DNA from 4 places in the Promicromonospora sp. NPDC019610 genome. Region 1 is predicted to be linked to each of the others. Evidence: riboswitches for the same ligand, from Rfam matches in the RefSeq annotation. Region 1 holds a riboswitch; each other region holds the start of a gene.
What was found. A riboswitch is a leader RNA that binds a small molecule or an ion and turns the genes downstream of it on or off. The one in region 1 is predicted to bind thiamine pyrophosphate.
Positions count from the first base shown of each region.

Region 2: it holds a riboswitch for thiamine pyrophosphate, as region 1 does, so the genes downstream of both, ACH45N_RS11390 (TenA family protein) here and ACH45N_RS17185 (YkoF family thiamine/hydroxymethylpyrimidine-binding protein) in region 1, are expected to answer to the same signal.
Region 3: it holds a riboswitch for thiamine pyrophosphate, as region 1 does, so the genes downstream of both, ACH45N_RS21140 (thiamine ABC transporter substrate binding subunit) here and ACH45N_RS17185 (YkoF family thiamine/hydroxymethylpyrimidine-binding protein) in region 1, are expected to answer to the same signal.
Region 4: it holds a riboswitch for thiamine pyrophosphate, as region 1 does, so the genes downstream of both, thiM (hydroxyethylthiazole kinase) here and ACH45N_RS17185 (YkoF family thiamine/hydroxymethylpyrimidine-binding protein) in region 1, are expected to answer to the same signal.

Region 1 covers NZ_JBIRXX010000002.1:1,234,044-1,241,609, reverse strand. The annotation lists gene ACH45N_RS17195 (ABC transporter permease) at 1-828, opposite strand, end outside; gene ACH45N_RS17190 (ABC transporter substrate-binding protein) at 825-1,928, opposite strand; TPP riboswitch at 2,089-2,197, shown strand; gene ACH45N_RS17185 (YkoF family thiamine/hydroxymethylpyrimidine-binding protein) at 2,257-2,913, shown strand; gene ACH45N_RS17180 (ECF transporter S component) at 2,910-3,536, shown strand; gene ACH45N_RS17175 (ATP-binding cassette domain-containing protein) at 3,526-5,484, shown strand; gene ACH45N_RS17170 (energy-coupling factor transporter transmembrane component T family protein) at 5,481-6,278, shown strand; gene ACH45N_RS17165 (ArnT family glycosyltransferase) at 6,346-7,566, shown strand, end outside.
Region 2 covers NZ_JBIRXX010000001.1:2,554,419-2,561,984, forward strand. The annotation lists gene ACH45N_RS11380 (glycoside hydrolase family 15 protein) at 1-1,456, shown strand, start outside; gene ACH45N_RS11385 (LLM class F420-dependent oxidoreductase) at 1,402-2,181, opposite strand; TPP riboswitch at 2,222-2,314, shown strand; gene ACH45N_RS11390 (TenA family protein) at 2,306-3,127, shown strand; gene ACH45N_RS11395 (SRPBCC family protein) at 3,265-3,696, shown strand; gene ACH45N_RS11400 (methyltransferase domain-containing protein) at 3,756-4,514, opposite strand; gene ACH45N_RS11405 (family 43 glycosylhydrolase) at 4,641-6,083, opposite strand; gene ACH45N_RS11410 (quinone oxidoreductase family protein) at 6,539-7,522, opposite strand.
Region 3 covers NZ_JBIRXX010000003.1:2,979-10,544, reverse strand. The annotation lists gene ACH45N_RS21165 (DUF6069 family protein) at 1-143, opposite strand, end outside; gene ACH45N_RS21160 (sensor histidine kinase) at 309-1,514, shown strand; gene ACH45N_RS21155 (response regulator) at 1,514-2,161, shown strand; gene ACH45N_RS21150 (ABC transporter ATP-binding protein) at 2,177-2,905, opposite strand; gene ACH45N_RS21145 (ABC transporter permease) at 2,905-4,713, opposite strand; gene ACH45N_RS21140 (thiamine ABC transporter substrate binding subunit) at 4,689-5,768, opposite strand; TPP riboswitch at 5,764-5,869, opposite strand; gene ACH45N_RS21135 (DUF4235 domain-containing protein) at 5,907-6,188, shown strand; gene moaC (cyclic pyranopterin monophosphate synthase MoaC) at 6,209-6,679, shown strand; gene ACH45N_RS21125 (MoaD/ThiS family protein) at 6,676-6,915, shown strand; gene ACH45N_RS21120 (molybdenum cofactor biosynthesis protein B) at 6,929-7,444, opposite strand; gene ACH45N_RS21115 (sulfite exporter TauE/SafE family protein) at 7,441-7,566, opposite strand, start outside.
Region 4 covers NZ_JBIRXX010000001.1:2,247,128-2,254,693, forward strand. The annotation lists gene ACH45N_RS10020 (RyR domain-containing protein) at 1-657, shown strand, start outside; gene dxr (1-deoxy-D-xylulose-5-phosphate reductoisomerase) at 695-1,864, shown strand; gene thiD (bifunctional hydroxymethylpyrimidine kinase/phosphomethylpyrimidine kinase) at 1,952-2,878, opposite strand; gene thiE (thiamine phosphate synthase) at 2,875-3,579, opposite strand; gene thiM (hydroxyethylthiazole kinase) at 3,576-4,409, opposite strand; TPP riboswitch at 4,399-4,496, opposite strand; gene ACH45N_RS10045 (TetR/AcrR family transcriptional regulator) at 4,551-5,141, opposite strand; gene ACH45N_RS10050 (aldo/keto reductase) at 5,266-6,297, shown strand; gene ACH45N_RS10055 (SDR family NAD(P)-dependent oxidoreductase) at 6,332-7,330, shown strand; gene ACH45N_RS10060 (aspartate aminotransferase family protein) at 7,505-7,566, opposite strand, start outside.

The DNA of each region.
Region 1 (7,566 bases):
CGCCCTCCTCTGCAGCAGGCGGACGGACCAGTCCGCGGTGTACCCCAGGACGCCGTAGACCACGAGGCCCACGACGATGACCTCGGTCTGTCCGTAGGTGCGCGCGAGCTCCATCATGTAGCCGATGCCGGCGGTGCCGTTGACCTGCTCGACCACGACGAGCGCGAGCAGCGAGCCCGTCACCGCGAACCGCAGGCCCAGCAGGAACCCGGGCAGCGCTCCGGGCAGGACCACGCGCGAGACGAACTGTCGGCGCCCGAGACGGAGGGTCTCGGCGAGCTCGACGTACCGCTTGTCGATCGACCGCAGCCCGTTGTGGGTGTGGAGGTAGATCGGGATGAACACGCCGAGCGCGATCGTGATGACCTTCATCTCCTCGCCGATCCCGAACCACAGGATGAGCAGCGGCAGGAGGGCCAGGTTCGGGACGGCGCGCTTGACCTGGATCGGCCCGTCGAGCAGCGCCTCACCGACGCGGCTCAGGCCCGAGAGCAGGGCGAGGACGACCCCCGCCAGCACTCCCCAGAGGAGGCCCTGGGCGGCCCGGGCCAGCGAGACGCCCAGGTTCTCCAGCAGGTTGCCGTCGACCGCGAGGTCGACGCCGGTGGTCACCACCGTCCACGGGGCCGAGAGCACCCGCGGGTCGACGAGCCCGGTGGCCGAGCCTGCGGCCCAGACCGCCAGGAGCAGCGCGATGCCCGCGCCCGCGGCCAGCGGCACCGGCTTGCGCAGGCCGAGGCGGCGGATCCCCGGGCGCACGTCGGCCTCGGGCGCGGTCGCCGTCCGCCCGGAGGCTGCGGCCGGGCGGGCCTGGACGACGGCGGTCACGACGTGCTCCACGCCTGCTCGGCGGCCTCGCCGGCGACGGGGCCGAACCGCTCGTCGAAGAGGTCGGCGGCGCGCAGCTCCGGCCGGTCGAGCTCCCCGGCGAGCAGGTCGATCGTGTCCTGGGTGCGCTCGATCCCGTCGGTGAGGTCCGCCGGGACCTCGGGCCGGGCAGCGGTGTCGATGAGGTACTGCGCGTCGTCCTCGGTCAGCCCCTGGTCCTCGACGTAGTACTTCTCCTTCCAGATCTCGGGGTGCTCGTAGATCCAGACCCGCGCCTGGGCCCAGGCGGTGACGTACTGGCGCAGCGCGGCCGCCTTGGCCGGGTCGCGCACCACGTCGGTGGGTCCGTAGAGGTGGCTCGGGTCGTCGCGCAGACCGTGGCGCAGCGACGTCGCGCCGTCCGCCGCGTACTTGTCGAGGTAGCGCAGCAGCGCGGTGCCGCCGACCGGGGCGACGTCGACCTCACCGGCGGCGAGCGCCGTGGGGTACACGTCGCCGGTGGACGGCAGCTCGACCAGCTCGACGTCGTCCTGGCTGAGCCCCGCCTCCCGCAGGGACTTCAGGACGAGCGCGCCCTGGGCCTGCCCGGGGCTGAACGCGATCCGCCTGCCGCGCAGGTCGGACAGGTCGTCGAGCTCGACCCCGGGCGCGCCGGCGAGCTCGTAGACGGGGTGGTCCGCCCAGTCCTCCCGGTACTGCGAGGCGTAGATCTGCACGTCGAGCCCGGTCCAGGCAGCGTGGATCGGCGGGATCTCGGCGACCGCGCCGATGTCGAGCACCCCCGCGTTGAACGCCTCGATGGTCTGCGGGCCGCCGGAGACGTTGGCCCACTCGATCTCGAAGTCGAAGTCCGCGTCGATCTCGTCGCCGGCCAGCTCGAAGGCCTTCTGCGTCGTGGGGTCGCCGATCGCGAGCGTGGTGCCGGCGGGCACCTCGGTGGGCAGCGCGGCGTCGGGGGCGAGGCTGCCCGCGGCGTCGTCGTCGGCCTGGGCGCCGACGGCGCAGCCGGAGGCGAGCAGCACGAGCGCGACGGCGACGGCGGCGGTGCGGTGGTTCGTCGGGCGGCGGATGGCCGCTCTGGCGGGTGTGCGGAGGGGCATGAGGGCGTCCGATCGTCGGGGCCGGGATCTCCTGACGACGGGGAGGTATAGGCGCGAGTCCCGGGCTTGACCAGAGCCTGGGCGATTGCTCTCACTATGCGGACACCAGGGTGGGACGTGGTGGGAATGTCCGGGTGGTGCGGTGCGTGCTGTTACGGTGGGCGCAGTGCACGGGAGTCCGGTATGCCGGGCTGAGAGGGAGTAATCGAACTCCGACCGTTGAACCTGATCCGGATCATGCCGGCGCAGGAAGCGACCTCAGGGCGTGGCCGTACCGGTCCGCGTCCTCCTGTGCCCGACGGATATCCGACGGACAGGGGAGGACCTGATGGCGGACCACGCCACGGCAACGGACGAGACCGCCGAGCTGCGCGGCGACCCGATGCGCTTCGGCGTCGGCGCGCGGATCACCGCGGCGGTGATGTCGGACGACTACGTCGACGTGATCCTGGGCGCGCTGCGCCAGGCCGACACCACGGGGCTGGTCGTCGAGACCGGCGACGTGAGCACCTACGTGGGCGGCGCCGAGGGCGACCTGCTGCGCTACGTGACCGACCTGACGGCCGGGATCGCGGCGTCGGGCAGGCACGCGGCCATCACCGTGCACCTGTCCCGGGGCTGCCCGGGCGAGGTGGCCTGCGACCTGCCCGGCGGGGCCGGCCCGCGGGTCACCGAGGTGCCCCGGGGGCGCGACACCGGCCGGTTCGTCTCGGCCGAGTGGGCGCTGTACCCGCTGGCCGACGACGTCCGCGCGGACGTCACGCCGGACCACATGCGCGACATCTACGCCGCGATCGAGCTGGCCAAGGACAACGGGACGTTCCGCGGCTCGCAGCACTTCGTCACCCGCCTGGAGGGCGACGCCGGACGGGTGCTCGCCAGCGCCTTCGCCGGCTGGGTCCTCGCGGGCCGCACGGTGCAGCACGTCACCAGCCACCTCACCCTCTCCGTGAACAGCCCGAGCCACGCGGGTGGCACGCGATGAGCGGGACGACGGAGCGCCCCCGCGCCCGGCTGCCGCTGCGCGACATCGTGCTCATGGTGATGCTCGGCGTGGTGTTCGGCTTCCTGTACTGGGCGCTCGTCCAGGCGTGGAACGGGCTCGCCGTGGCGATGGGACCGGCCGGCGACCTGGCCCAGCACGTGCTGCTCGGCGGGTGGCTCCTGGTGGCGCCCATCGCGGTCGCGATCATCCGCAAGCCGTTCGTCGGCATCATCGCCGAGGTGATCGCCTCCGTGGTCGAGGTCGTGTTCCTGGGCTCCCCGGTCGGGCCGCTCCTGCTGGTGGCCGCGGCGATCCAGGGCGCCGGCAGCGAGCTCCCGTTCGCGCTGACCCGCTACCGCCGGTTCGGGTGGGGCGTGTACGCGGTCTCGGGCCTGCTCGGCGCGGGCCTGGTCTTCGTGTGGTCCGCGTTCCGGTTCGGCTGGTACGGACAGGACATCCTGGCGCTGCGCCTGGGCATGCAGCTCGCCTCCGGCGTCGTGCTGGGCGGCCTGCTCGCCAAGGTGATCGTCGACCGCCTGCACGGCACCGGCGTGCTCGACGAGTTCGCGATCGGCCGGGCGGACGCCGCGCTCCGCGGGCCCGTGGCGCGCCGTGAGCGCTGACGCCGTGGGCGCTGGCGTCTTGGGCGCTGCCGCCGTCGTCGAGGCCACCGGCCTGGAGGCGGTCTACGGCACCGGCGACGGCGTGGGACCCGTCGACCTGCGCATCGACGCCGGGCAGAGCGTGCTCGTGCTCGGCCCGTCGGGATCCGGCAAGTCGACGCTGCTCCGGCTGCTGCACGGCGCCGTCCCGCACGCCGTCCACGCGCAGGTGGACGGCGCGGTGAGCGTCGCCGGCCGGTCCGTGTCCGACACCGGGATCGCGGGGCTCGCCGACATCGTGGGCGTCGTGGCCCAGGATCCCGAGTCGGGTGTCTGCCTGCCCGACGTGCTCGACGAGGTCGCGTTCCCGCTCGAGAACCTCGCGGTCGACCCCGGCCTCATCGGGCCGGCCGTGCGCACCGCGCTCGACCGGGCCGGGGCGGCGGACCTGGCCGGGCGGGCGACGGCGGAGCTGTCCGGCGGAGAGCTGCAGCGCGTGGCACTCGCGGCGGCCATCGCGCCGTCGCCCCGCCTGCTGCTGCTCGACGAGCCGACCTCCATGCTCGACGCCGCCGGGATCGACGCCGTGCGCGGCGCGCTCGACGTCGTGCGACGGGAGACCGGCGCCGCCTGGGTGCTCGTGGAGCACCGGCTCGACGAGCTGGCGGGCGACGCCGGCGCCGGGGCGCTCCCGGAGCGCTGGATCGTGCTCGGCGCCGACGGGCGCGTCCGGCACGACGTCGCCGTCGGCGAGCTGACCGTGCCCGTGCTGCGCGAGCTCGTGGGGGAGGGCTGCTGGCTCCCGCTCGACCTGGAGCTGGCGGCGCTCCTGGGCGACGACGGTGCGGTGGCGCGGTCCGGAGGTGCGCTTCTACCCCGCCATTGCGCCCGGAACCACCCTGATTCCGGGCCAGATGGCGGGGTAGAAGCGCACTTCGCGGGCGGGTCGCTGGCGGCCCGGCTGCTGCGGGAGCTCGGCCCGGCCGACGTCGCGCCGGGTACCCGGTCCGTGTCCGGCGTCGCGCCCGTGCCCGGCGACGTGCCCGTGCCCGGCGTCGCGCCCGTGTCCGACGACGTGCCCGTGTCCGACGACGTGCCCGTTTCCGGCGTCGCGCCCGTGCCCGGCGTCGCCCGGCGCCCTGCTCCGCCCGGTGTCGCGCCCGTGTCCGGCGTCGCCCGGCGCCCTGCCCTGCCCGGCGGCCAGACCCTTCGCGCCCGTGGTCTGTCCGTGGCGCGCGGTCCTCGGGGCCGACGCCGCGAGGTGTTGCACGGGGTCGACCTGGAGCTCCGCCCGGGGACCACGGCGGCGCTCGTCGGGGCCAACGGCAGCGGCAAGTCCACGCTGCTGACCTGCCTCGCGGGCCTCGACCGGCCGGCGGCCGGCAGCGTGGACGGCCCCCGGGCCGGGCTCGTGTTCCAGAACCCGGAGCACCAGCTCACCGCCACGACGGTGCGCGAGGAGGTGGCGCACGGCCTGCCGCCCGACGCCGCGCCCCGGGTCGACGAGGCCTTGGCCCGCTTCGGGCTCACCCGGCTCGCCGACCACAACCCCTACCGGCTCTCCGGCGGGCAGAAACGTCGCCTGAGCCTCGCCGCGATGCTCGTGCACGAGCACCCGTTCCTGCTCGCCGACGAGCCCGGCTTCGGCCTGGACCGGCACGCCTCGGTCGGTGTGCTCCGTGCGCTGCGCGACGCGGCGGCGGACGGCCGCGGCGTCCTGTTCTCCAGTCACGACCTGCGCGCCGTCGCGGGCTACGCCGACCGCGTCCTCGTGCTCGCGGACGGCGCCCTGCTGGCCGACACGACGCCGCTCGACCTGCTCCGCGACGAGGCGCTGCTCGCCGGCGCGGGTCTGCGCCCGCCCGCCCTGCTCCGCCGGCTGGCGCACGAGGTGCGCGACGGCCGCGAGCTGGTCGAGGTGCTGCGCGCCATGGACGCCGCCGCCCTGACACCGGGCGTGGCCGCATGACGGCCGGCACCCCCGACCCGAGCCGCCGCCCCTACCCGAGCCGCCGCCCCTATCCGAGCCGCCGCCCCTACCTGGGCCGCCGCAACCCGACGATCAAGGCGGCGATCCTGCTGGCCGCCTCGCTCGCCACCCTCGGCTTCCTCGACCCGCGCCCGCTGCTCGGCCTCTGGGCGCTCGCGGTCGTCGCGGTCGGGGTCGCCGCCCGCGTCCCGCTGCGCACCCTCGTGCTGGGGCAGGTGCCGTTCGTCGTGTTCGGCGTGGGGCTGGTCGCCGTCAACGGCCTCAGCCGGCCGGGCACGCCGCTCGTGCCGGGGGCGCCCGTCAGCGTCGAGGGGCTGACGGTCGGCGTCGCCCTCGCGCTGCGCGGCCTCGTCATCGGCGTGCTCACGATCGGGTTCCTGGCCTCCACGCCGCCCCGCGACCTGATGGTGAGCCTGGTGCAGCACGCCCGCCTCAGCCCCCGGTACGCCTACCCGGTGCTGGCGGGCCACCGCATGCTCACGGCGATGCCCGCACGATGGGCCACCGTCCGGGCGGCGCAGGCGGTGCGTGCGCCCCTGCGGCGCGGACGTCCGCGGTTCGGCCTGCCCGACGCCGGGCGCGCCGCCTTCGCGCTGCTCGTCACCTCGATCCGGTCGGCCGAACGCATCGCGCTGGCGCTGGAGTTTCGGGGCCTCGGCGAACGCCCCCGTACCGTGTGGCGACCCGTCCCGATCGGCCGGGGCGACGTCGTGCTCGTGCTGGTGGTGCTGGCCGCGTGGGTGGCGGCCGCGTGGGCGGACCTCCGCCTCTGACGCCCGGCCGTCTTCCGGCGCGCCGTCTCCTGGCGTGCCGCGCGCAGCCGTCGGTACGCTCCCGACCATGGCGGACGCGTCCGCACCACCCGACTCGATCCCCGGCCCGGCGCACCCCGCCGACGCCCGGCCCACCGGCCCGCTGCCCGCCGTGGCGTGGCGCCCGGTGGGCGCTGCGGTGCTGGTGCTCGGTGTGCTGCTGACCGCGACCAGCACCCGGTACGGGTATCACCGGGACGAGCTGTACTTCCGGATGCTGGAGCCGGGCTGGGGCTACGTGGACCAGCCGCCCCTGACGCCGTGGCTGGCGCGGACCTTCGCCGAGCTGTTCGGCGACACGCTGCTCGTCCTGCGCATCCCGGCGACGCTCGCGCACCTGGCCGCGATCGTCGTGATCGCGCTCGTCGCCCGTGAGCTGGGCGGGCGCGCGGGCGCGCAGGCGCTGGCCGCCTGGGGCTACGGGACGGCGGCGATCCCCGTGGCGTTCGGGCACACGCTGCTCACGTCCAGCCTGGACCTGCTCATGTGGCCGGCGGTGCTGCTGTGCGTGATCCGGGCCGTGCAGCGCGACCCCCGCTGGTGGCTCGCCGCCGGGCTCGTCACGGGCGTCGCGCTGTACAACAAGCTGCTGGTGGTGGCCCTGCTCGGCGGGATCCTGCTGGGGCTGGTCGTCGCCTGGCCGTGGCGGACGCTGCGCCGGTCGGCCGCCCCGGACCGGTGGCCGCTCACGACACCCTGGCCGTGGGCCGGCGCCGTCGTCGCGCTGCTCGTGGGCCTGCCGAACCTGGTGTTCCAGGCCACGAACGGCTGGCCGCAGCTGGCGATGGGTGCGGCGCTGGGCGAGAACAACGCCGCCGACGTGCGCTCCGAGATGTGGCTGTTCCAGCTGCTCACGCTCGGCCCGCCGCTGGCCCTGGTGTGGCTCGTGGGGCTGGTGTGGCTGTGGCGCCGCCGGCCCCTGCTGCGCTTCCTGGTGGTGGCCTACCCGGTGCTGCTCGTGTTCACCTACGTGGCCGGGTCCCAGACGTACTACGCGACGGGTCTGCTGTCGGTGCTGTTCGCGGCGGGGTGCGTACCGGTCGCGGGCTGGGCCCGGGCCGGCCGGCGGCGGGCGGTCGTCGTGGCACTGGTCGCGCTGAACGCGGTGGTCTGCCTGGTCATCAGCCTGCCGCTGGTGCCGGTGGCGGTGCTGGGCGAGACGCCGGTCGCGGACATCAACTCCGCGGCGCAGGACGCCGTCGGCTGGCCCGAGTACGTACGCCAGATCGCCGACGTGCACGCGGCGCTC
Region 2 (7,566 bases), on a different contig from region 1:
GAACATCGTGCCCTGGATCACCCAGGACGGGGACGCGCTGCGCGCCGTCGCAGGCCCGGACTCCGTGCGCATCGACTCGGTGGTCCCGATGGCGCACGAGGGCGTGACCGACGGGTCGGTGCTGCGCGCCGAGTTCACCGTGGGGCCGGGCGACCGGGTGCCGTTCGTCCTGAACTACCACGCGTCCCACCTGGAGACCCGGGACCCGGTCGACCCGGAGGCGGCGCTGCGCGACACCGAGGACTTCTGGCGGTCCTGGCTCGAGGGCTGCAGCTACACCGGCCGCTGGCCCGACGCCGTGCACCGCTCGCTGATCACGCTGAAGGCCCTCACGTATGCCCCGACGGGGGCGATCGCCGCGGCGGCCACGACGTCCCTGCCCGAGCAGCTCGGGGGCAGCCGCAACTGGGACTACCGGTACTGCTGGCTGCGCGACGCCGGCCTCACGCTGCAGGCCCTGATCGGCACGGGCTTCATCGACGAGGCGCGCGAGTGGCGGGCGTGGCTCCTGCGGGCCGTGGCGGGCGACCCGGCGGACCTGCAGATCATGTACGGGCTCGACGGTCGGCGCCGGCTGCCGGAGTACACGCTCGACTGGCTGCCGGGCTTCGAGGGTTCCGCGCCGGTCCGGATCGGCAACGACGCGGCCAGCCAGCTCCAGATCGACGTGTGGGGCGAGACGCTGGACGCCCTGCACCAGGCCCGCGAGGCGGGGCTGGAGCAGGACCAGGACGTGTGGCGGCTGCAACGGGCCCTGCTGGAGCACCTCGAGGAGCACTGGGACGACCTCGACAACGGGCTCTGGGAGGTGCGCGGCCCGCGCCAGGCGTTCGTGCACTCGCGCGTCATGGCCTGGGCGGGGTTCGACCGGGCCGTGCGGGCGGTCGAGAAGTACGGCCTGGTGGACGAGCCCGTCGAGCGGTGGCGCGCCGTGCGCGACCGGATCCACGACGACGTCTGCACCCACGGGTTCGACGCCGCACGGAACACGTTCACGCAGTTCTACGGGTCGGACGGGCTCGACGCCGCGCTGCTGCTGATCGGCCAGGTCGGCTTCCTGCCCTGGGACGACCCCCGCGTCATCGGCACGGTGGACGCCGTCCAGCGCGAGCTGGGTCAGGACGGGCTGTTGCGGCGGTACCACAACGAGGCCGACGACCGCGTGGACGGCCTGCCCGGCTCCGAGGCGACGTTCCTGGTGTGCAACTTCTGGCTGGTCGACGCGCTGCACGGCATCGGCCGCGTCGACGAGTCGGTCGCCCTGTTCGAACGGCTGCTCGCCGTGCGCAACGACCTGGGGCTGCTCAGCGAGGAGTACGACCCGGCCACCGGCCGGCACCTCGGCAACACACCCCAGGCGTTCAGCCACCTGGGCCTGGTCAACAGCGCGCTGCGCCTGGGTCAGCCCCGCGAGTCGCGCCAGGCGACCCAGTCCGTGACCGTCGACAGGTCGTAGTCCGGGCCGCTCACCCCGACGGTGAACAGCGTGGCCCCGGCCGCCACCAGCGCCTCGCCGTCCACCGCGGGCGAACCCTGCGCCTGCACCGAGCGCTCGACCAGGTTCGCCGTGTCGCGCCCGACGGCGGCGCCGTGCTCGTCGAGGATCGCGGACTTGCTGGTCAGGGTCTGCACGTCGCCGAAAGCGTGCCAGATGTCGGCGTGCTCGGCCACGATCCGCAGCGTCTTGCGCACGCCACCGCCGCCGATCAGGACCGGGATCTCGCGTGACGGCGCCGGGTTGCCGGCCGCCAGCCGGGCCTTGATCCGCGGCATCGCGTCGGCCAGGCTCGCGATCCGCGACCCCGGCGTGCCGAACTCGTAGCCGAACTCGTCGTAGTCCTTCTCGAACCAGCCGGCGCCCAGGCCCAGGATCAGCCGCCCGCCCGAGATGTGGTCGACCGTCCGTGCCATGTCCGCCAGCAGGTCCGGGTTGCGGTAGCCGATGCCGCTCACGAGGGCGCCGATCTCCACGCGCTCGGTCTGCTCTGCCCACGCGCCGAGCATGGTCCAGCACTCGAAGTGCTTGCCCTCGGGGTTGCCCCGCAGCGGGAAGAAGTGGTCCCAGTTGAAGATGATGTCGACGCCCGCGTCCTCGGCGCGGAGCACCGCGTCGCGGATCGCGGGGTAGTCGGCGTGCTGGGGCTGGAGCTGGACACCGATGCGGATCGGGCGGTCTGTCATGGCGGCAGCCTACGACCCGCGGCATCCGGTAGCGTCTGCGGCACGTGACACGGGGTGCCCTGCCCGGGCTGAGACCACACCCGTCGAACCTGATCCAGATCATGCTGGCGAAGGGATGTCCATCGTGACTTCTTCTGTTGTCCCCGTTTCCACCGAGACCCCGGCCGACGCCGTGCCGTCCGACCCGAGCGTGCCGTCCGACCCGAGCGTGCCGTCCGACCCGAGCGTGCCGTCCGACCCCGCCGTCGTCCGCCCCTTCACCGAGGAGGCGTGGGAGCGCATCGCGGGCTGGCGCGACGCCGTCGAGCACATGCCGTTCGTCCGGGCGCTCGCGGACGGCTCGCTGCCCGCCGAGGCGTTCGCGTTCTACCTCGCCCAGGACGCCGCCTACCTGCGCGAGTACTCGCGCGTCCTGGCGCGCGCCGCGCAGGGGGCGCCCGACCCGGCGGCGCAGGGCTTCCTCGCGCGGTCGTCCGTGACGGCGCTGGAGGTCGAGACGGCGCTCCACCGCGACTGGCTGGGCGCCCACGCCGGGTTCGCGGCGGGCGACGTCGCCGCGGTCGAGCCGTCCCCGGTGACCGCGGCCTACACCGGCCACCTGCACGCCGCGGCGTCGGGCAGCTATGCCGAGGCCGTCGCCGCGCTCCTGCCCTGCTACTGGCTCTACGCGCACGTCGGGAGCGTGCTCGTGGACCTGGCCGGACGCCGGCCCGGCGGCCTGGCGGGCCACCCGTACGCGACCTGGATCGGCACCTACGGCGACGAGGCCTTCCAGGAGTCGACCCGGCAGGCCCGCCGCCTGGCCGACGAAGCGGCTCGCTGGGTCTCCCCGGACGAGCGCCGGCGCATGCTGCGGGCGTTCGAGATCTCGTCGGTGCACGAATACCTCTTCTTCGAGCAGGGCCTGACCGCCCCCGCCTGGCCGACGCCGCCCGTGCTGACCTGAGGCGGGTCGGCCTCGGGCGCGTCCGTCTCGGGCGCGTCCGCCTCAGGCGTGTCGGCCGGGCGCGAGATCGTGCCCCGAGGTCGAGACTAGGGGGTGACGCCGGCCGCCGGCGTCACCCCTCCAGGACAGGAGCACCGATGCCGAGCTACAGCACCACCGCCGTGATCGACGCCTCGCCCGAGGCTGTCTGGGCGGTCTTGTCCGACGTCGAGCACATGCCCGACTGGACGTCGTCCATGACGTCGGTCGAGATCATCGACGGGCCCAACCCGCCGGACGTCGGCACGCAGGTGCGGATCGAGCAGCCCAGGCTGCCGCTCGCGATCTGGCTGATGGACGAGTGGGACCCGCCGCGCCACTTCGCGTGGATCAGCGAGGCACCGGGCCTGACCACGCAGGCGGAGCACCTGGTCGAGCCCCTGCCCGACGGCCGCTCCCGCGTGACGCTCGCGATCACGCAGACCGGCTCGCTGGCCTGGCTGCTCGGCAACCTGGTGCGGCGGCGCACGCGGCGGTACGTCGACACCGAGCTCGCCGGGCTCGAGGCCCGGGTCACCCAGCAGGGCTGACGCCGCGCGCGCGCCGTGCGCCGCGCCGCCGTCGGACGCCGCCTCAGGCCGACGCCGCCTCAGGCTCGCGTGGCCACCGCGAACACCCGGCGGAACGCCAGCGGCGTGCCGTGCGTGCGCTCGGGGTACGCCTCTCGGAGCGCCGCGCCGAACTCCTCCTCGAACCGGGCACGCAGGGCCGGGTCCTTCGCCTCCAGCGCCTGGAGGGTGGGCTGCGCCCCGGTCGCCGAGATCCAGCGCAGCACCGGGTCCGGCCCCTGCAGCACGTGCGTGTACGTGGTCTCCCACGCGTCGACGGCCCAGCCCGGCCGGGCCAGGATCTCCAGGTACTCGGCCGGGTCGGCGGTGGCCCGCCGCTCGACCGGCCCGACGACGTCGGCGTACGGCGCGCGGGCGGCGACCTCCCGCAGGAGCCGGTGGCTGGGCGCGTCGTGGTTGCCCGGTACCTGGAACGCGAAGGTCTGCGTGGCGCGGTCGGCGAGCGCCGTGAGGAGCTCGCGGTGCCCCGGGACCCACTGCAGCGCCGCGTTGCTGATGACGAGGTCGGCGGTGTGCCCGTCGGTGGCGAGGTCGGCCAGCACGTACTCCGTGGCCGGGTCGGTGGCGCGGGCCTGCTCGATCATGGAGGGTGAGGCGTCCACCCCGGTGACGCGGGCCTCGGGCCAGCGGGCGCGGAGCACGGCGGTGAGGTGACCCGGGCCGCAGCCCAGGTCGACGATCGTTGCCGGCGACCCGGGCACGCGGGCGACCAGCTCCGTGAACGGCCGCGACCGCTCGTCCGTGTACTGCAGGTAGGCGCCGGGGTTCCAGTCGGCCATCACAACTCCTCGCCGTCGAGTATCTTGACGTCAAGATACATCATGCGCGACAGCCCGGCGATCACGCCCGGAACCGTGGCGGCCCCGGGCGCGATCGCCGGGCTGCGGTGCGGCGGTCGGCGTCGGCTACGCGACCTCGATGTAGTCCAGCTCCGTGAACGCCGTCCCCTTGCCCAGCCGGATGGTGTTCCAGCCGGCCTGGAGGGTGATGTCCTTGCTGGACTGCTGCCAGTTGTCCCAGCCGGTGACCGGGTAGCTGATGGACCCGGCCGACGCCCCGTTGACCGTGACCGTGTGCGACGCCGTCACGGTCGAGCCGTTGGCGTACCCCACGTGCAGGGTGTAGCTGCCGGACGTCGGCACGTAGATCGAGCCGACGTCGACCCAGCTGTCCGCGTGGTCGATGTACGCGGCGACCTTGCCGTCCGATGCGCCGGCCGCGTTCTCGCGGACCGTGCAGTTGTTCAGGGTGCCGCGCTCGGCCTCGTAGCGCACCCGGCTGCCGCGCACCACGGGGTTCCCGTTCGCCCAGCCGAGGTCGGCGACGTACATGCCGCGCCCGCCGGCGTCCCGGTGCCCGTGGAAGACGAGCTTGTCGCCCCCGGCGTCCCGCAGCACGTCGGCGCCGCCGGGTCCGGACACCGCGCCGTCGAGCGAGTCGGTGGTCATGAGGAACCGGAACGCCTTGGTGTACGGGCCGGTGATGGAGCTGGCCACCGCGTAGTTGGTGCCGTACGAGTTGGTGCTGTACGGGCCCGCCGAGTAGAAGAGCACGTACGTGCCGTCCACCTTGGTCACGACGGGCGCCTCGATGATGCCGGCCTCGTCGGCCCGGTCGTTGCGCAGTACTTGGGTGGCGCCGCCCTGGAAGGTGAGGCCGTCCGCGGCCACGCGCTGCACGTGGATCCAGGTGGTGGCGCCGATGGCGTTGCCGTCGTTCTTCCAGAGGATGTACCGGGTGCCGTCGGTGTCGACGAAGCTGGACGCGTCGATCGCGCCGCCCGCCTCCAGCGGGCAGATGAGCGGCTCGCTGCCGACGGGGGCGAACGGGCCGCCGGGGGAGTCGGCCAGCGCCGCGCCGATGCACTGCCGCCCCGACGCGCTGTGCCACGCCGTGTAGTAGAGGAGGTACTTGCCGTCGGCGCGCCGCGAGACGTCCGGCGCCCAGGTGCGCCCGGTCTTGGCCCACGCGCCGAGGGTCGGCAGGGCATCGGTGGACTGGAACGTCCACGGACCATCCGGGTCGGGCGCGGTGGCCCAGGGCAGGTTCTTGCCCTGGTTGGTCGCGTACGCGTAGTAGGTGTTCCCGAACTTCGACACGTCGGGGTCAGGGAAGTCGCGGTCGAGCACGAGGCTCGGGTGCACCGTGGTCTGGATGGCGGCGTCGTTTGCGGGCGCGGCGGTGCTGGGCGCGGCGGTGCTGGGCGCGGCGTCCGCAAGGGCGGCGACGGAGCCACCGCCGTCGGCTGGTGTCGCGACCGCAGGGGCGACTGCGAGGACGCCTGCGGCGAGGGTGGCGGCCGCCGCACCGGCAACAAGCCTGAGCGGGCTGAAGCGAGGAAGTACCACGTTGAACCTCCGAGCTGGAACGAACCGGACGGGTGAATTGTCGCCAGCGCGCGGATCTCTGTAAAGGCCTGGGCCTGCGTGAGGGCTAAAACGGTCCAACGTTAGATCGGTTCGACGCCGGTGCTCGGGCGCTCAATGCGAGTCAGGCGCGGACGCCCTCAGGCCGTCGGGTGCTGACGCCGGTCGGCTGCCGCTGGCGCGAGGTCGGTAGTCGCCGTCGGCAGTTCGCAGCACTGTCGGCAGTTTGCACCACAGACTCGGCAGTTTGCCTTGAGGTCGGCACAGGCCTGTGCCGACCTCAAGGCAAGCTGCCGACCGCCCCGCAAGCTGCCGACCGCCCCGCAAGCCGCCGACCGCGCCCCGCCCCACGCCCGCTGAGTGCTGGGTATTTGTCGCTCCCACCGGCTTGAAGCCACAAATACCCAGCACTCAACGAGGGAGGAGGGGGCAGGGGGTCAGGGGATCAGCAGGACCTTGCCCGTGGTCGCCCGGGACTCCAGGGCCTGGTGCGCCTCGCCGGCGTCGGCGAGCGGGTAGGTCGCCCCAATGCGGACGTCCAGGTCGCCCGACGCCGCGGACGACAGCACCTCCGACGTGCGCCACTCCAGCTCCGCACGCGTGAGGGCGTAGTGCGCGATCGTCGGCCGGGTGAGGTACAGCGAGCCGCCCCGGTTGAGGCGCTGCGGGTCGAACGGCGGCACCTGGCCCGACGACCCCCCGAACAGCACGAGCATCCCGCGCGGGCGCAGCGAGGCCAGCGACGCCTCGAAGGTGGTCCGGCCCACGCCGTCGTACACCACGTGCATGCCCTGGCCGTCGGTCAGCTCGCGCACGACTGCGGGCAGCTCGGCGGTGAGGTCGTCCATCGCGGCGTAGTCGATGGTGTGGGACGCGCCGGCCGCGGCGGACAGCGCCGCCTTCTCCGGTGTCGAGACCGTGGTCACGACCCGGCCGCCGCGCGCCACGGCGAGCTGCGTGGCCAGCAGCCCGACGCCGCCCGCGCCCGCGTGCAGCAGCACGTCGTGCCCGGGCTGCACCTCGAACGTGGACCGCACGAGGTAGTGCGCCGTGATGCCCTGCAGGGGGAGCGCGGCGGCGGTGGTCAGGTCGAGGCCGTCGGGTACGTGCACCACGCCGGAGGCGTCGACGGCGACCAGCTCCGCGTACGAGCCGGGCCCGTCGTGCCAGGCCACGCGGTCGCCGACGGCGAAGCCGGTGACCCCCTCGCCCAGCGCCTCCACGGTGCCCGCGCCCTCGGCGCCCACCACGTGCGGGTACTCCATCGGGTACACGCCGCCGCGCTTGTAGGTGTCGATGAAGTTGACGCCGGCCGCGGCGACGCGGAGCAGGAGCTGCCCCGGCCCGGGTTCCGGGTCGGGGAGCTCGGTGTACGACAGGACCTCGGGGCCGCCCGCCTCACGGGCTACGACTGCACGCATGAGCCGAGCCTACGTCGGGTGCGGCGGGGCCCGGGGGCGGGCCC
Region 3 (7,566 bases), on a different contig from region 1:
GGCTGGACGCTCGCCCCGGCGCGGGCCTCGGGGTCGACGCCGAGCGCCGTACCGATCAGCCACACCAGGACGGCGGCCGCCGCGGCGGCGAACGGCACCGCCCAGGCGGGCCAGGGGCTGCGGGTCACCAGGTTCTCGGCCATGACGTCTCCTCACTCCGTGGCGCGTCCGTCGCGCCTGGTCACAGCCTTCTGGGCCGACGCCGTCGCGACATCCGTCCGGGGTACCGAGCCGGGTCACCCTTCGGTAGCGCCACCCCCGACCTTGGTCGGTGTCCGACGCCGCGCGCCGTGCGTAGTGTCACCGGCATGACAGGCGAACCGCAGGACCGCGAGCCCGGAGGCGCGCGCACCGAGGCTGCGCGCACCGGGACCGGGCGCCCGCCGCGGCGGACGGTCGTGGTGGCCATGCTGCTGCTCGGGACCCTGACCCTCGCGACGGTGCTGTCCCGCCGGCCGAGCGGGCCCGAGGCACAGCCCCTGGAGCTCCTGGACCTGGCCGTCGCGGTCGTCTCCCTGGCCCTGCTGCCGCTGATGTGGGCTCGCCGGTCGGTCCCGGTCGCGCTCACGCTGGCCGCGCTGGCGGTGCTCTCGCCGGGCGCGACGCCGGCGGCGACGTCGGGCGTGCTGCAGATCGCCCGGTGGTCGCCCCTGCGCACGGCGGTCCTGGTGGCCGCGGCGAGCACGGCCGCGCACGCATTGCAGGGGCTGTGGCGCCCGCCGGCGTTCCCCCTGGGCTGGTGGCTCCTGTGCGACGTCGCCGTCCATGCCGCGCTGCTCGGCTGGGGCGCCTACCTCCAGGCGCGCGCGCAGCTCCTCGCCGACCTGCGGGCCCGCGCCCGCCGCGCCGAGGCCGACCGCGAGCAGGCGCTGGAGACCGCCCGCTCCGGGGAGCGCAACCGGATCGCCGCCGAGATGCACGACGCCCTCGGGCACCGGCTGTCCCTGCTGGCCGCCACGGCGGGCGCCGTCGAGTACCGCCCGGACGCGCCCCCGGAGCAGCTCGCCGGGGCGGCCGGGCGGGTGCGCACCGGCGCCGCCGAGGCGCTGGAGGACCTGCGGCAGCTCGTCCGGCTCCTGCGCGGCGGGTCGGACCGGCTCGCCCCGCCGCCCACGCTCCGCGACATCCCGGGGCTCGTGGACGCGGCCCGCTCCGTGGGCGCCACCGTGACGCTCGACCGGACCGACGAGCGCGCACCCGCCGGGCCGGGTGAGGGGCCGGAAGACATCGAACCGTCGCCCGCGGTCGCCATCGCCGCCTACCGCGTGGTCCAGGAGGGCCTGACCAACGCCCGCCGGCACGCGCCGGGCGCGGCCGTCCGGGTAGCGGTGATCACGCACGCGGACGAGGTCCGGGTCGTCGTGGCCGACGACGGCCCCGAGCGCGCGCCCGGCGCCGCACCCGGGACCGGCCTGGTCGGTCTGCGCGAACGGGTGGAGCTGCTGGGCGGCACGCTCGACGCAGGCCGTTCAGCTGGTGGTTTTACCCTGGAGGCGCGGATACCGTGGGCCTGATGGAGACCCGCCTCGTGATCGTCGACGACGACGCCCTGGTCCGTGCGGGCCTGCGCCTCATGCTCGACGGCGCCGAGGGCATCCGCGTGGTCGGCGAGGCCGCCGACGGCGGGGACGTGGCGGAGGTGCTCGACGCCCACCCGGCCGACGTCGTGCTGATGGACCTGCGCATGCCCGGCGTCGACGGGATCGAGGCCACGCGCCGGGTGCGGGCCCGGCCCTCGCCGCCCGCGGTCGTCGTGCTCACCACCTTCGACACCGACACCGAGGTGGTGGGCGCGCTGCGTGCCGGGGCCGCCGGCTACCTGCTCAAGGACATGCCGCCCGCGCGGATCGCCGCGGCGGTGCGCGCCGCGGCCGACGGCGAGCCGGTGCTCGCGCCGGACATCGCCCGCCGCCTGATGGAGACCGTCGCCGCCGGGGGCGGTGAGGCGCGGGACGCCCGGAGCGCCCTCGACAAGCTCACGAGCCGGGAGCGCGACGTCGCCGTCGAGATCGGCCGCGGCTCGTCCAACGCGGAGATCGGACGGCGGCTCTACCTGAGCGTCCCGACGGTCAAGGCCCACGTCTCGAGCGTGCTGGTGAAGCTCGGCGTGGAGAACCGCACCCAGGTGGCGCTGCTGGTCCAGCAGGCCGGCGCGGCCTGACCCGGCTGGGCGCCGTCAGGCCCGCAGCCCCAGGAACTCCGCCACGCGGTCGGACGCCGGCGCGGTGCGCAGCTCCTCCGGCGCGGCCACCTGGAGCAGGCGGCCCCGGTCCATGACCCCGACCCGGTCGGCCACGGCGGAGGCCTCCGCGTGGTCGTGCGTCACGAACACCGCGGTGGTCCCGGTCTCGACGAGCGCGGCCCGGACCTCCCCGGCCAGCCGCTCCCGGAGCTGCCGGTCGAGCGCGGACAGCGGCTCGTCGAGCAGCAGGAGGCGCGGCCGCGGCGCCAGGGCGCGCGCGAGGGCGACCCGCTGCTGCTCCCCGCCGGACAGCGTGGGGACCGCCCGCTGCTCGTACCCGGCGAGCCCCACGAGCTCCAGCAGCTCTGCGACCCGCGCGTCCCGCTCCTGGCGGGTGAGCGGCAGGGTCTCCAGGCCGTAGGCCACGTTGCGCCGCACGTCCCGGTGCGGAAAGAGCTGGCCGTCCTGGAACATCAGCCCGAACCGGCGCCGGTGCACGGGCAGGCGGCCGACGTCGGCGCCGTCGTACAGCACCTGCCCGGCCGCCAGCGGCTCCAGACCCGCCACGGCGCGCAGCAGGGACGACTTGCCGCACCCGCTCGGCCCGAGCAGCGCCAGCACCTCGCCGGGCGCAACGGTCAGCGAGACGCCGTCCACCGCCGTCACGCCGGCCGTACCGGTCCCGTACCGCACCGAGACGTCCCGGATCTCCAGCCCCGCCATCAGAACTCTCCTCCCGCGCGGTCGTCGCGCAGTCGCTCCGCCACCATCATGACGGTCGCGGTCAGCGCGGCGAGCACCACGGACGCCGCGAGCGCCATCCCGTAGTTCTCCGCCCCGGGCCGCCCGATGAGGCGGTAGATCACGACCGGCAGGGTGGCGCCGTCGGGCCGCGCGAGGAACGACGTCGCGCCGAACTCCCCGAGGGAGACCGCGAAGGCGAACCCGGTGGCCAGCCCGACCGACCGCAGGGCGATCGGCAGGTCGACGGTGCGCAGCACGCGACCCGGGCCGGAGCCGAGCACCGCGGCGACCTCCCGCAGCCGGGGGTCGATCGCCCGGAGCACGGGGAGCACGGTGCGCACGACGAGCGGCACGGCGACGACGGCCTGCGCCACCGGCACGAGCAGCCCGGACGTGCGCAGGTCCACGCCGAGCACGGGCTGGTCCATCGTGATGAGGAAGCCGAACCCGACGGTCACGGCGGAGACGCCCAGGGGCAGCATGAACAGGCCGTCGAGCGTGCCGATGGCGCGGCGCGCGCCCACGGACCGGGGCCGCCGGGACACGACGAGCGCCACGAGGCCGCCCACGACCAGGGCGATCAGGGTGGCGGTCAGCGCGATCCGGAGCGACGTCGCGGTGGCCTCCCACACGGTGACGACGAGCGCGTTCCGCTCGCCGGTCGTGCCGAGCGCCAGGTAGTTCCCCGGGCCCCACGTCCCGTCCGGCTCGCGGAACGAGCGGACGACCAGCCCGGCGAGCGGCAGCGCGATGAGCGCGACGACGATCGCAGCGCCTGCGAGCGCCGCGCCCACGTCGGCGGGCGAGCGCCAGGACAGCGGGCGTGCCGAACGTCGCGCCGAGACCAGGTGCAGCGCGGCCTCGCGCCGCCGGCGGGCGCGCGCGGAGACGGCCAGGGCGGCGGAGATGACCACGAGCTGCAGGACCGACAGCACGGAGGCCGACCGCAGGTCCAGGAACTGCGTGGTGCAGGTCCAGATCTCGGTCTCGATGGTGCCGTAGCGCACGCCGCCGAGCACGAGCACCACCCCGAACGCCGTGGCACAGAACAGGAACACCACCGACGCCGCCGAGGTGATCGCGGGCGCGAGCGACGGCAGCGTGACGGTGCGGAACACGCGGGCCGGACCGGCGCCCAGCGACGCCGCGGCCTCCTCGGCCCGGGGGTCGAGCCGCTCCCACAGCCCGCCCACGGTGCGTACCACCACGGAGACGTTGAAGAAGACGAGCGCGACGACGATCCCGGCGAGCGACTCCTCCAGCCCGAGGAACCCGAGCACGCCGCTCGGCGCGAACAGTGCGCGGAACGCGACACCGACCACCACGGCGGGCAGCACGAACGGCACGGTCACCAGCCCGCGCGCCAGGCTGCGCCCGGGGAACGACCGCCGGTACAGGAGGTAGGCGAGCGGCAGGCCGAGCAGCACGGAGAACGCCGTGCCGAGCACCGCCTGGGTGAGGGTGAGCCCCACCAGCCGCCACGTGCGCGGGCGGGTCAGCACCTCGACGAACCCGGTGAGGTCGAGCGCGCCGTCGGGCACGAACCCGCGCACCACGAGCGCCGCCACCGGCCACGCGAAGAAGACCGCGAGGAAGCCGAGGGGGACGGCGACCGCGACCCCCCAGAGGAGGGGCGCGGGCCGGAGCCCGTGCCCCCTGCTCCCGGTCAGGCTCAGGCTCCGCCCGTGGTGGGCTGAGCCTGCGGCTCCGCTCCGGCTCAGGCTCTGCCCGTGGTGGGCTGAGCCTGCGGCCCCGCTCCGGCTCAGCCCACGACGGTCTCGGTCCATCGTTCGATCCACTCGTCGCGGTGCTCGCTCACGTCGGCCGGGTCTACCTCGAACGGCACGTCGGCCTGGGGCGCGAACTTCTGCCAGTCGGCGGGCAGCTCCACGGCCGCGTCGGCCGGGTACATGTACATCGACTCGGGCAGGGCGGCCTGGACGTCGTGCGTGAGCAGGAAGTCCACCAGCGCCCGGGCGCCCTCCGGGTTGTCGGAGCCGGCGAGCACGCCCGCGTACTCGACCTGCCGGAAGCAGGTCTCCAGCAGCGCGCTGGTGGTCGACTCCGAGCCGTCCTCGCTCACCGTGAACGCCGGCGACGTCGCGTAGGACAGCGCGAGCGGCCGCTCGCCGCCCTCGCCCGCCCCGGAGAAGTCGACGTAGTACGCGTCCTCCCACGAGTCGGCGACCTTGACGCCGTTGTCCACGAGCGAGGTCCAGTAGTCCTCGAACCCGTCGTCGCCGAACGCCCCGATCGTCGCCAGCAGGAACGCGAGCCCCGGGGATGACGTCGCCGGGTTGGTCACCACGAGCAGGTCCTTGTACTGCGGGTCGGCGAGGTCCTCCAGCGTCGTCGGCACCTCCAGGCCGGACTCCTCGAACCACGCCTCGTCGGCGTTCACGCAGACGTCGCCCTGGTCGACGGGCGTGAGCGCCCCGCCGAGCTGCTCGGCGCCCTCGGGCAGGTCCGCGGGCGTGTACTCCTCGACCACGCCGGCCTCCAGCGCGCGGGAGGCGAACGTGTTGTCGATGCCGAACACCGCGTCCCCGAGCGGGGCGTCCTTGGTCAGCACGAGCTGGTTCACCAGCGTGCCGGCGTCACCCGCGGCGCTCACCTCGACCGTCGTGCCGGACTCCTGCTCGAACTGGTCGATCAGCTTCTCGTCGAGCGCCCAGGAGTCGTGGGTCACCAGCGTCACGGTCCCCGGGTCGCCGGTGCCGGACGCGTCGTCGCCGGAGCCGGAGCCGCCGGAGCACCCGGCGAGCAGCAGCACCGCCGACAGCGTGGCCGCGATCGTGCCGGTGGTGATGGTGCCCCCGTGGGCACCGGAAAGACGCAACATCATGCCTCCGACTTCCTCCGCCGGTGTTACCCGGATCAGGTTCAAGGGTCTGCGGCTTTCCGCACTCTCAGCGCCGTGGGGGCGCTCCCCTGTCGTTTCCATGCAGCCTAGTCGGCCGCCGGGGGCTACGGTGAGAAGATGGCCAAGATTGAGACGGAACAGACACTCGGCGAGAAGGTCGGCACCCTTGCCCTGACGATCGCGGCCGGCTGGGTCGCCCAGAAGGCCGTCAGCATGATCTGGAAGGGCGTGACCGGAAACGACGCGCCCAACAAGCCGGACGACCCGGAGCTGGACCTGCTGCAGGCGACCGTGTTCGCGGCCGTCGCCGCCGGCACCGCGGTGTTCGCCAAGCGGCTGGCCGCGAAGGGCGCGCACAACGCCGCGGTGCGGATAGCCGCGCGCCGCTCCGCCGTCTGAGGACATGGCACCCTGGTGCCGTGAGCTTCACGCACCTTGACGACCGCGGCCAGGCCCGCATGGTCGACGTCACCGCCAAGCAGCCGACCGTCCGCTCGGCGACCGCCACGGGCCTGGTCCGTTGCTCCCCCGCCGTGGTCCAGGCGCTGCGCGACGGCGCCGTGCCCAAGGGCGACGTGCTGGCCGTCGCCCGAATCGCGGGCATCGCCGCCGCCAAGAAGACGCCCGAGCTGCTGCCGCTGGCCCACGTGATCGGCGTGCACGGCGCGGCGGTCGACCTGGAGGTGACCGACGACGGCGTCGTCGTCACCGCGACCGTCCGCACGGCCGACCGCACCGGCGTCGAGATGGAGGCGCTCACCGCCGTCGCGGTCGCCGGCCTCGCCGTGATCGACATGGTGAAGGGCCTGGACAAGTCGGTCTCGCTCGCGGACGTGCGGCTGGAGCGCAAGACGGGCGGCAAGTCGGGCGACTGGGTGCGTCCCGAGTGATCACGGTCCGCTACTTCGCCGGCGCCCGGGAGGCCGCGGGGCGCACCACCGAACAGCTCGACGGCCCGACGTCGGTGGCCGCCCTTCGCGGCGCCCTCGCCGCCGCCCACCCGGCCCTGGGTGTCGTGCTGCCGAAGTGCGCGCTGCTGGTCGCGGGCGCCCGCGCCACGACGGACGAGGCGACCGTGCCGGACGGCGTCACTGTCGACGTGCTCCCGCCCTTCGCGGGCGGCTGACCCGCCGGACGCGCTACGCCGGCGCCGGGGCGGGGTGGTCGCCGCCCTCGAGCTGGGAGCGGACGTGCGGCCAGAGGGCGAGCACCACGTCGAGGCCGTCCCGCACGCCCCCGGACGAGCCGGGCAGGTTCACCACGAGCGCGCGCGTCCCGCCTGCGGCCCGGGCCACGCCCACCAGCCCTCGCGAGAGCGCGGCGGTGGGGATGCCCGCAGCGGTGCCCCGCTGCCGCACGGCCTCGGCGACACCCGGCACCTCGTAGTCCAGCACCGCACGGGTGCCCTCAGGCGTGAGGTCGCGGGGCGTGATCCCGGTGCCCCCGGTGGTCACCACCAGACGAGCGCCGGCGTCGAGCGCGGTCCGCAGGATGTCGCGGACCGGCTCGACGCCGTCGGGTACCAGATGGGTGGCCAGGTCGGTGAACCCCGCCTCGCGCAAGATCCGCGCCGCCGCAGGACCGGACCGGTCCTCGGCCTCGCCGCGGGCACAGCGGTCGGAGACGGTGATCACCGCTACCTGGTCGGACGTCATGCCGACACGCTATCGGCCTCCGGCTTCTCGCTCACGGCGGCCTCCTCGGCCTGGGCCTTGCGGTGCGCCCGCACGGACCAGATGACGGCGGCGGCCCAGCCCAGCCAGATCACCACGTAGAC
Region 4 (7,566 bases), on a different contig from region 1:
GCCATCCTCGACGACCTGGCCGGCCGCCTCGACATCGTCGAGCCCGGGACGCTCCTGCGCCGGGCCACCGCGCCCGGCGCGCTCGTGCACGACGACGTCTACGACCTGATGGCCGTCTCCGCCCACCTGACCTACCTGCGCAACCAGCGTGCCCGCGGTGTGGCGTGGCAGAGCACTCCCGCCATGGTCTCGTGGTCCGAGCTGTCCGAGGACCTGCGGGCCGCCAACCGGGCCCAGGTGCGCGCGATTCCCGACCGCCTGCGGCAGATGGGCTGCACCGTCGTCCCCGCGGGCGACGTCGAGCACGGCCGGATCCCCGAGCCCGTGGTCGACGCGCGGGCCGTGGACGAGCACGACCGCTGGATGGCCGAGAAGGTCGCCGCCGGCTGGACCTACGGGCCCGAGCGCGACGACGCCCGCCGGCTGCACCCCGACCTGCGGCCCTGGGCGGACCTGTCCGAACCCGACCGCGAGAAGGACCGTGCCGCGATCCGCGCCATCCCGGTCATCCTGGCCGACTTCGGCCTGCGCGTGGTGCCGCTCGACGACGACGCCGGCTGGGAGCCCGCGGACGCCCCCGTCCCCGACCCGCGGGGCGTGGTCCGCGGCTGGCGCATGTTCGGCCGCGGGCGGACGGAGCAGCCGGGCGAGTCCTGACGTCGGGCGGGCCGTCCCGGGCTGACAGGATGGACCCATGCGAAGCGTCACCCTTCTCGGCTCCACCGGTTCCATCGGCACGCAGGCCGTCGACGTCATCGGGCGCAACCCCGAGCGGTTCCGCGTCGACGCGCTGTCCGCGGGCGGCACGGACCTGCCGCTGCTCGCCCGGCAGGCGGCCACGCTCGGGGTCCGCGCCGTCGCCGTGGCCGACGCCGCCGCGCGCCCCGCCCTGACCACCCTGCTCGGCGAGGCCGGCGCCGACGGCGTCGAGGTGCTCGCCGGGCCCGACGCCGCCACCGAGCTGGCCGGCCGGGGGAGCGACGTCGTGCTCAACGGCATCACCGGCTCCGTCGGGCTGCGCCCCACGCTGGCCGCGCTCGACGCCGGGTCGACGCTGGCGCTCGCGAACAAGGAGTCGCTCGTGGTGGGCGGCGCCCTGGTCAAGGCCGCCGTGCGGCACGAGGGCCAGATCGTGCCCGTCGACTCCGAGCACTCGGCCATCGCGCAGTCGCTGCGCTCGGGCTCCTCGGCCGAGGTGCGCCGGCTCGTGGTGACCGCCAGCGGCGGGCCGTTCCGGGGGCGCTCGCGGGACGACCTGCGCGACGTGACGCCCGCCCAGGCCCTGCGGCACCCGAACTTCGCGATGGGTCGCGTGGTCACCACCAACTCCGCGACCCTGGTCAACAAGGGTCTGGAGGTCATTGAGGCGCACCTGCTGTTCGACCTGCCGTTCAGCGCCATCGACGTCGTGGTGCACCCGCAGCAGATGATCCATTCCATGGTCGAGTTCGTCGACGGTTCCACCATCGCGCAGGCTGGGCCGCCGCGGATGCTCGTGCCGATCGCGCTCGGCCTGTCCTGGCCGGACCGGCTGCCCGACGTCGACGTCGGCATCGACTGGACGCAGGCCGCGAGCTGGGAGTTCCTGCCCCTGGACGACGACGCCTTCCCGTCCGTCCGGCTGGCCCGCCAGGTCGGCGAGGCCGGCGGGACCCATCCCGCCGTCTACAACGCCGCGAACGAGGTGTGCGTGGACGCGTTCCACGACGGCACCATCGGGTTCCTCGACATCGTCGACACGGTGGCCGCGGTCGTCGAGGCGCACGCGTCGGTCGGGGCGGGCGACGCGTCGTCGGTCGAGGGCGTGCTGGAGGCCGACGCCTGGGCGCGGGCGCGCGCGGCGGAGATCCTCAAGTCGGCGTGACCACCCCGCTGACTCGCCATGGCCGGTTCGCCGAGTCAGCCAGGTGGTCCGACCAGGTGGCTGACTCGGCATCCGCCGGTTGGTGAGTCAGTTGGCTGGTCGGCGGGTGGCGTGGGCGTGGTCGACCGGGCCGTGGCCCTGCCACCGGCCCGACGCCGTCCCCGTGCCGCCGACGACGAGGGCGTCCGCCGCGCGCAGCGCCCCGGTCAGATACTCCTTGGCGGCCCGGACCGCCGGCTCCCACGCGTCGTGCGCGGGGCGCAGCACGGCGCACGCCGAGCTGAGCGTGCAGCCCGTGCCGTGGGTGTTCCGCGTGGGGATCCGGGGGGCGACCAGGGCGACGACGCCGTCCGGCCCGAGCCCCGGACCCGCGAGGTGGTCCACCGACTCCGCCGAGTCGAGGTGACCGCCCTTGACCAGCGCGAACCCCGTGCCGAGCGCCCGCAGCGCCCGGGCCTGGTCGGCCGCCTCCCTGCCGTCGCGGGCCGGGTCGGCGCCCAGCAGCACGGCGGCCTCGGGCAGGTTGGGCGTCACGAGGTCGGCCAGGGGAAGCAGCTCGTTGCGGAGCACCGCCTCCGCGTCGGGCGCGAGCAGCCGGTCGCCCGACGTCGCGACCATCACCGGGTCGAGCACCACGTACGGCGCGCGTCCGGCGGCCCGCAGGTCGCGCAGGGCCGCGGCGACGGCCCGGGCGATCGCGGCGTCCGTGGTCATGCCGATCTTGATCGCGTCCACGGCGACGTCGGCGAACAGCGTGTCGAGCTGCGCGCGCACCATGTCGGCGGGCACGGGGTGCACCCGCGTCACGCCGGTCGTGGACTGCGCCGTCAGCCCCGTGAGCACCGCGCAGCCGTAGCCGCCGAGCGCCGCGAAGGTCTTCAGGTCGGCCTGGATCCCGGCACCGCCGGACGGGTCCGACCCCGCGATCGTCAGCGCCACGACCGGGTGACCGGGCGGGCGGACGCGCGGGGCGACGTCGGCGGCCCGCGCCGCGTCCCGTGCGGACGGGCTCATGAGGCCGGTCCCGTCGTCGCCCGCGGGCGCGCCCCCGAACGGCCCGGGGCCCGCGCCGCAGCCCAGGCCACCGCGATCTCCCGCGCCGCGGCGGCCGGGTCGGGCCGGCCGCAGACGGCGGAGACGACGGCGCTGCCGGCCGCACCGGCCCCGTGCAGTGCGGCGACGTCGTCCGCCCGCAGCCCGCCGATCGCCACGCACGGCAGCGCCGCGGCGGCCGTGACGACGCTCAGCCGGGTGAAGCCGATCGCCGGCCGGGCGTCGGACTTGGTCAGGGTGGGCCGCACCGGGCCCACGCCGAGCAGGTCGACGGTGCCGGGCGGGAGATCGGTCGCGGCCCGCGCCTCCTCGGGCGTGCTGACGCTCAGCCCGAGGTGCCGGTCCGGACCCAGCAGGCGCCGCGCGGAGACGGGGTCGAGGTCACACTGGCCCACGTGGGCGCCGTCGGCGTCGATCGCGAGCGCCACGTCCACCCGGTCGTCCACGACGAGCGGGACCCCGAGCGGGCGCAGCAGGGCGACCAGCGCGCGGCCCAGGTCCACCAGCTCGCGGGTGGTCGCTCCCGGGTCGCGGAGCTGGACGGCGGTCACGCCGCCGTCGACCGCCGCGCCTACCGTGGCGACGACCCCGGCGGGGCCGCCGCACTGCCGGGTGTCGGTGACGAGGTAGACGGTCGGGTCGAGGCGGATCCGGGCGCTCACGCCTCGGCCCGCGCGGGCTCGTGCCCGGTGGCGGGCTCGTTCACCAGCCCGGCGCCGAACCCGACGGCCTCGGGGTCGACGTCGAACACGCGGTCGACCAGCTCCACGGCGAAGCTGCCGGGGGTGGTCGACGCGGTGCGGTCGGCGGCGACGCACAGCCAGGCCGTCGCGGCGGTCGCGGCGAGCAGGCGGTCCTCGGTGACGGCGGAGCAGGCCGCGACGAGCGCGCCGAGCGAGCAGCCGACGCCGGTCACCCGCGTCATCAGGGCAGTGCCGGCTCGGACCCGTACGACGCGCTCGCCGTTGGTGATCAGGTCGGACGCGCCGCTGACGGCGATCACCGCGCCGGACGACCGGGCGAGGCCGAGCGCGACATCCCGCACGGCGTCGGGCGTGTCGAGGGAGTCGACGCCCCGGCCGCCGGCGCCGCCGGCGAGCGCCTGGACCTCGGACGCGTTGCCGCGCACGACGGCGGGTCCGCGCGCGAAGAGCTCGGCCGCGAGGCGGGTGCGCAGCGGCAGCGCGCCGATGGCCACGGGGTCGAGCACCCAGGGCACGCCCGCGGCGGTGGCGCCGTCGACGGCGGCGCGCATGCCGTCGGCCTGGCCACCCTCGACGGTGCCGAGGTTGACGAGCAGGCCGCCGGCGACGCCGGCCAGGACGGGCGCCTCCTCGGGGTCGGCGACCATGGCCGGCGCCGCCCCGGCGGCGAGCAGCACGTTGGCGGTGAAGTTAGTGACCACCACGTTGGTCACGCAGTGCACCAGGGGTGCGGTGTCGCGCACCGCGGTGACGACCGACGCGACGGCGTCGGGCAGGACGGAGCCCATGAGGCGTTCCCTTCGCTAGCACTACCTAGATCAGGTTCCACGGGTGCATCTCAGCCGGGCTGGTGCCCGGCGCCCCGCGCCAAGTGGGCCCACCCTAGCCGCGGACGTCGTCCGTCCGAAACCGTCTCGGCGGGTGGGGTGCTAGCTCGTGGAGCCCTGGCCCGCGCCGTACCGCAGCCCGTCGACGAGCAGGTCGAGCATGCGCCGACCGTGGTCCGGCTCCTCGTCCTCCATGGGCAGCGACAGCTTGGACACGGCGTACAGGAGGTCCTGTGGGCTGGCGACGGCGCGGACGGCGCCGGCCGCGACGGCGGCGTCGAGCAGCGAGCCGAGGGCGGGGCCGAGCCGCCCGATGAAGTAGGCGGGCAGGGCGTCGAACGCCGGGTCGCCGGAGTGCAGCGCCGAGGCGAGCCCGCGCTTGGTCACGAGGAACTGGGTGTAGCGGTGGAGCCACTTCTCGAGCGCGACGACCGGCGGGTGCTCGGCGGCCAGCACCGGCGCGGCGTCGGCGGTGGCGTCGACCTCGGCCTGGAACACGGCCTTGACCAGGTCGGACCGCTTGGGGAAGTGCCGGTAGAGCGTGCCGACCCCGACGCCGGCCAGGTCGGCGATCTCCTTGGCGGGCGCGTCGACGCCCGACGTGCCGAAGACCTGCTTGGCGGCGTCGAGCAGCGCGTCGATGTTGCGCTGCGCGTCGCGGCGCAGCGGCCGCTGCTCTGTGTTCTGGATCACTTCGCTCCCGATCTCTTGCTAACCGGAATGGCTTTCCATATAGTTCTGGAAGAGCGTTCCGCTTAGTTCCAGAGTACGGCACCGCGGCGACGCCCACCAGACCTCTCGACCCCAGGAGGGCCCCATGCAGTACCGCAGCCTCGGCCGGACCGGCATCAAGGTCAGCCCCTACGCGCTCGGCGCGATGATGTTCGGCGCGATCGGCAACCCGGACCACGACGAGTCGGTCAAGATCATCCACAAGGCCCTCGACGCGGGGATCAACTTCATCGACACGGCCGACGCCTACTCGCGCGGCGAGTCCGAGGAGATCGTGGGCAAGGCGCTCAAGGGGCGCCGCGACGACGTCGTGCTGGCCACCAAGGTGCACCTGCCGATGAGCGACGACCCCAACCACCGCGGCAACTCGCGGCGCTGGATCATCGCCGAGGTGGAGAACTCCCTGCGTCGCCTGGGCACCGACCACATCGACCTGTACCAGATCCACCGGCCCGACCCGGACACGGACGTCGAGGACACGCTGGCCGCGCTGACCTACCTCGTCAACTCGGGCAAGGTGCGGGCCATCGGCTCGTCCACCATGCCCGCCGCCGACATCGTCCAGGCGCAGTGGGTGGCCGAGCGGCGCGGCCTGGAGCGGTTCCGCACCGAGCAGCCGCCGTACTCGATCCTCAACCGCGGCATCGAGCGGGACGTCCTGCCGGTCGCCCAGCAGTACGGCATGGGCACCCTCGTGTGGAGCCCGCTGGCCGGAGGGATGCTCACCGGCAGGTACCGCAAGGGCCGCGCCAGCGACGCCCACCGGGCGCAGTACGGGTTCGCGCACCTGCAGGACGAGCGGCGCCTCGACGTCGTCGAGCAGCTCATCCCCGTCGCGCAGGAGGCCGGGATCCCGCTGAACCACCTCGCGATGGCGTTCGCGATCGCCCATCCCGGCGTCACGTCCGCGATCATCGGCCCGCGCACCATGGAGCACCTCGACAGCGCGCTCGCGGGCGCCGAGGTCAGCCTCAGCGACGAGACCCTCGACCGGATCGACGCCATCGTGCCGCCCGGCACCGACATCGGCCGCCTCGACATGGCCTACGACCCGCCCGCCATCCAGCAGCCCGCCCTGCGCCGTCGGCCCGCCGAGCAGCGCGCGGCCGCCGCCTGACGCGGGCGCGCCCCACCGCACGAAGGGAACCCCCATGTCACACCGCCAGCACCCCCTCGGCACCGGCTTCACCGCCGCCTCCACGGTCGACGACGTCCTCGCGGGCGTCGACCTGACCGGCAGGAACATCATCGTCACGGGCGGCCACTCGGGCCTCGGCCTGGTGGCCACGCGAGCGCTGGCCGGGGCCGGTGCCTCGGTCACGGTCGCCTCGCGCGACCCCGAGCGCGCGGCCGCGGCCGTCGCCGGGATCGAACGGGTCGAGGTCGGCCGCCTCGACCTGCTGGACCCCGCGTCGATCGACGCGTTCGTCGAGCGCTACCTGGGCTCCGGCCGACCGCTGCACGTGCTGATCAACAACGCGGGCTACCCGGCCCCGGCGCGGATCGAGCGGGACGCGCGCGGCTACGAGGCACAGCTCGCCACCAACCACCTCGGGCACGCCCAGCTCACCCTGGGCCTCCACCCGGCGCTCCGGGCCGCGGACGGCGCCCGCGTGGTCACCACCACGTCCGGCGCGCAGCGGATGTCCGACATCCTGTGGGACGACCCGAACTTCACCGCCGGCGGCTACGACCCGGGGCTCGCCTACGCCCAGTCCAAGACGGCGAACGTGCTGTTCACGGTCGAGCTCGACCGGCGCTGGGCGGGCGAGGGGATCCGCGCGTACGCGCCGCACCCCGGCATCGTGCCGGCGACGTCCTTCAACCGTTCCGTGGGCGAGGCGGCCCAGCGCGCGATGCGCCTCATCGACGACGACGGCAACCCGGTCATCGACCCCGAGCACGGCAAGAAGACGCCGGAGCAGGGCGCCGCGACGATCGTGTTCGCCGCGACCAGCTCCCTGCTGGCCGACGTCGGCGGCGTGTACCTCATCAACAGCGACGTCTCGCCGCTGGACGAGGACCCCCGGCCCGTCGACCTCACTGGGGCCGACGCCGACGACGTCCCAGCCGACGTCGTGCCGCACTCGATCGACCCGGACTCGGCCCGCCGGCTGTGGGCCCTGACGGAGCGGCTGCTGGCGGCGTGACGGACGCGGGCGGTCGCCGGGGCCGGGGTGACCGGACCGGCCGGGGTCCGGGGCTGGAACCGAAGGTGCGCTTCTACCCCGTCATTGGGCCCGAAACGAAGGTGTTTACGGGCCCAATGACGGGGTAGAAGCGCACATCGCGGCCGGGCCCAGCCGGGCGGCGTCGCCCGCACGTCACAGCCGCGTCCACGCCTCGCTCAGCACGCCCCGCAGGATCTGCTCGATCTCGTCGAACT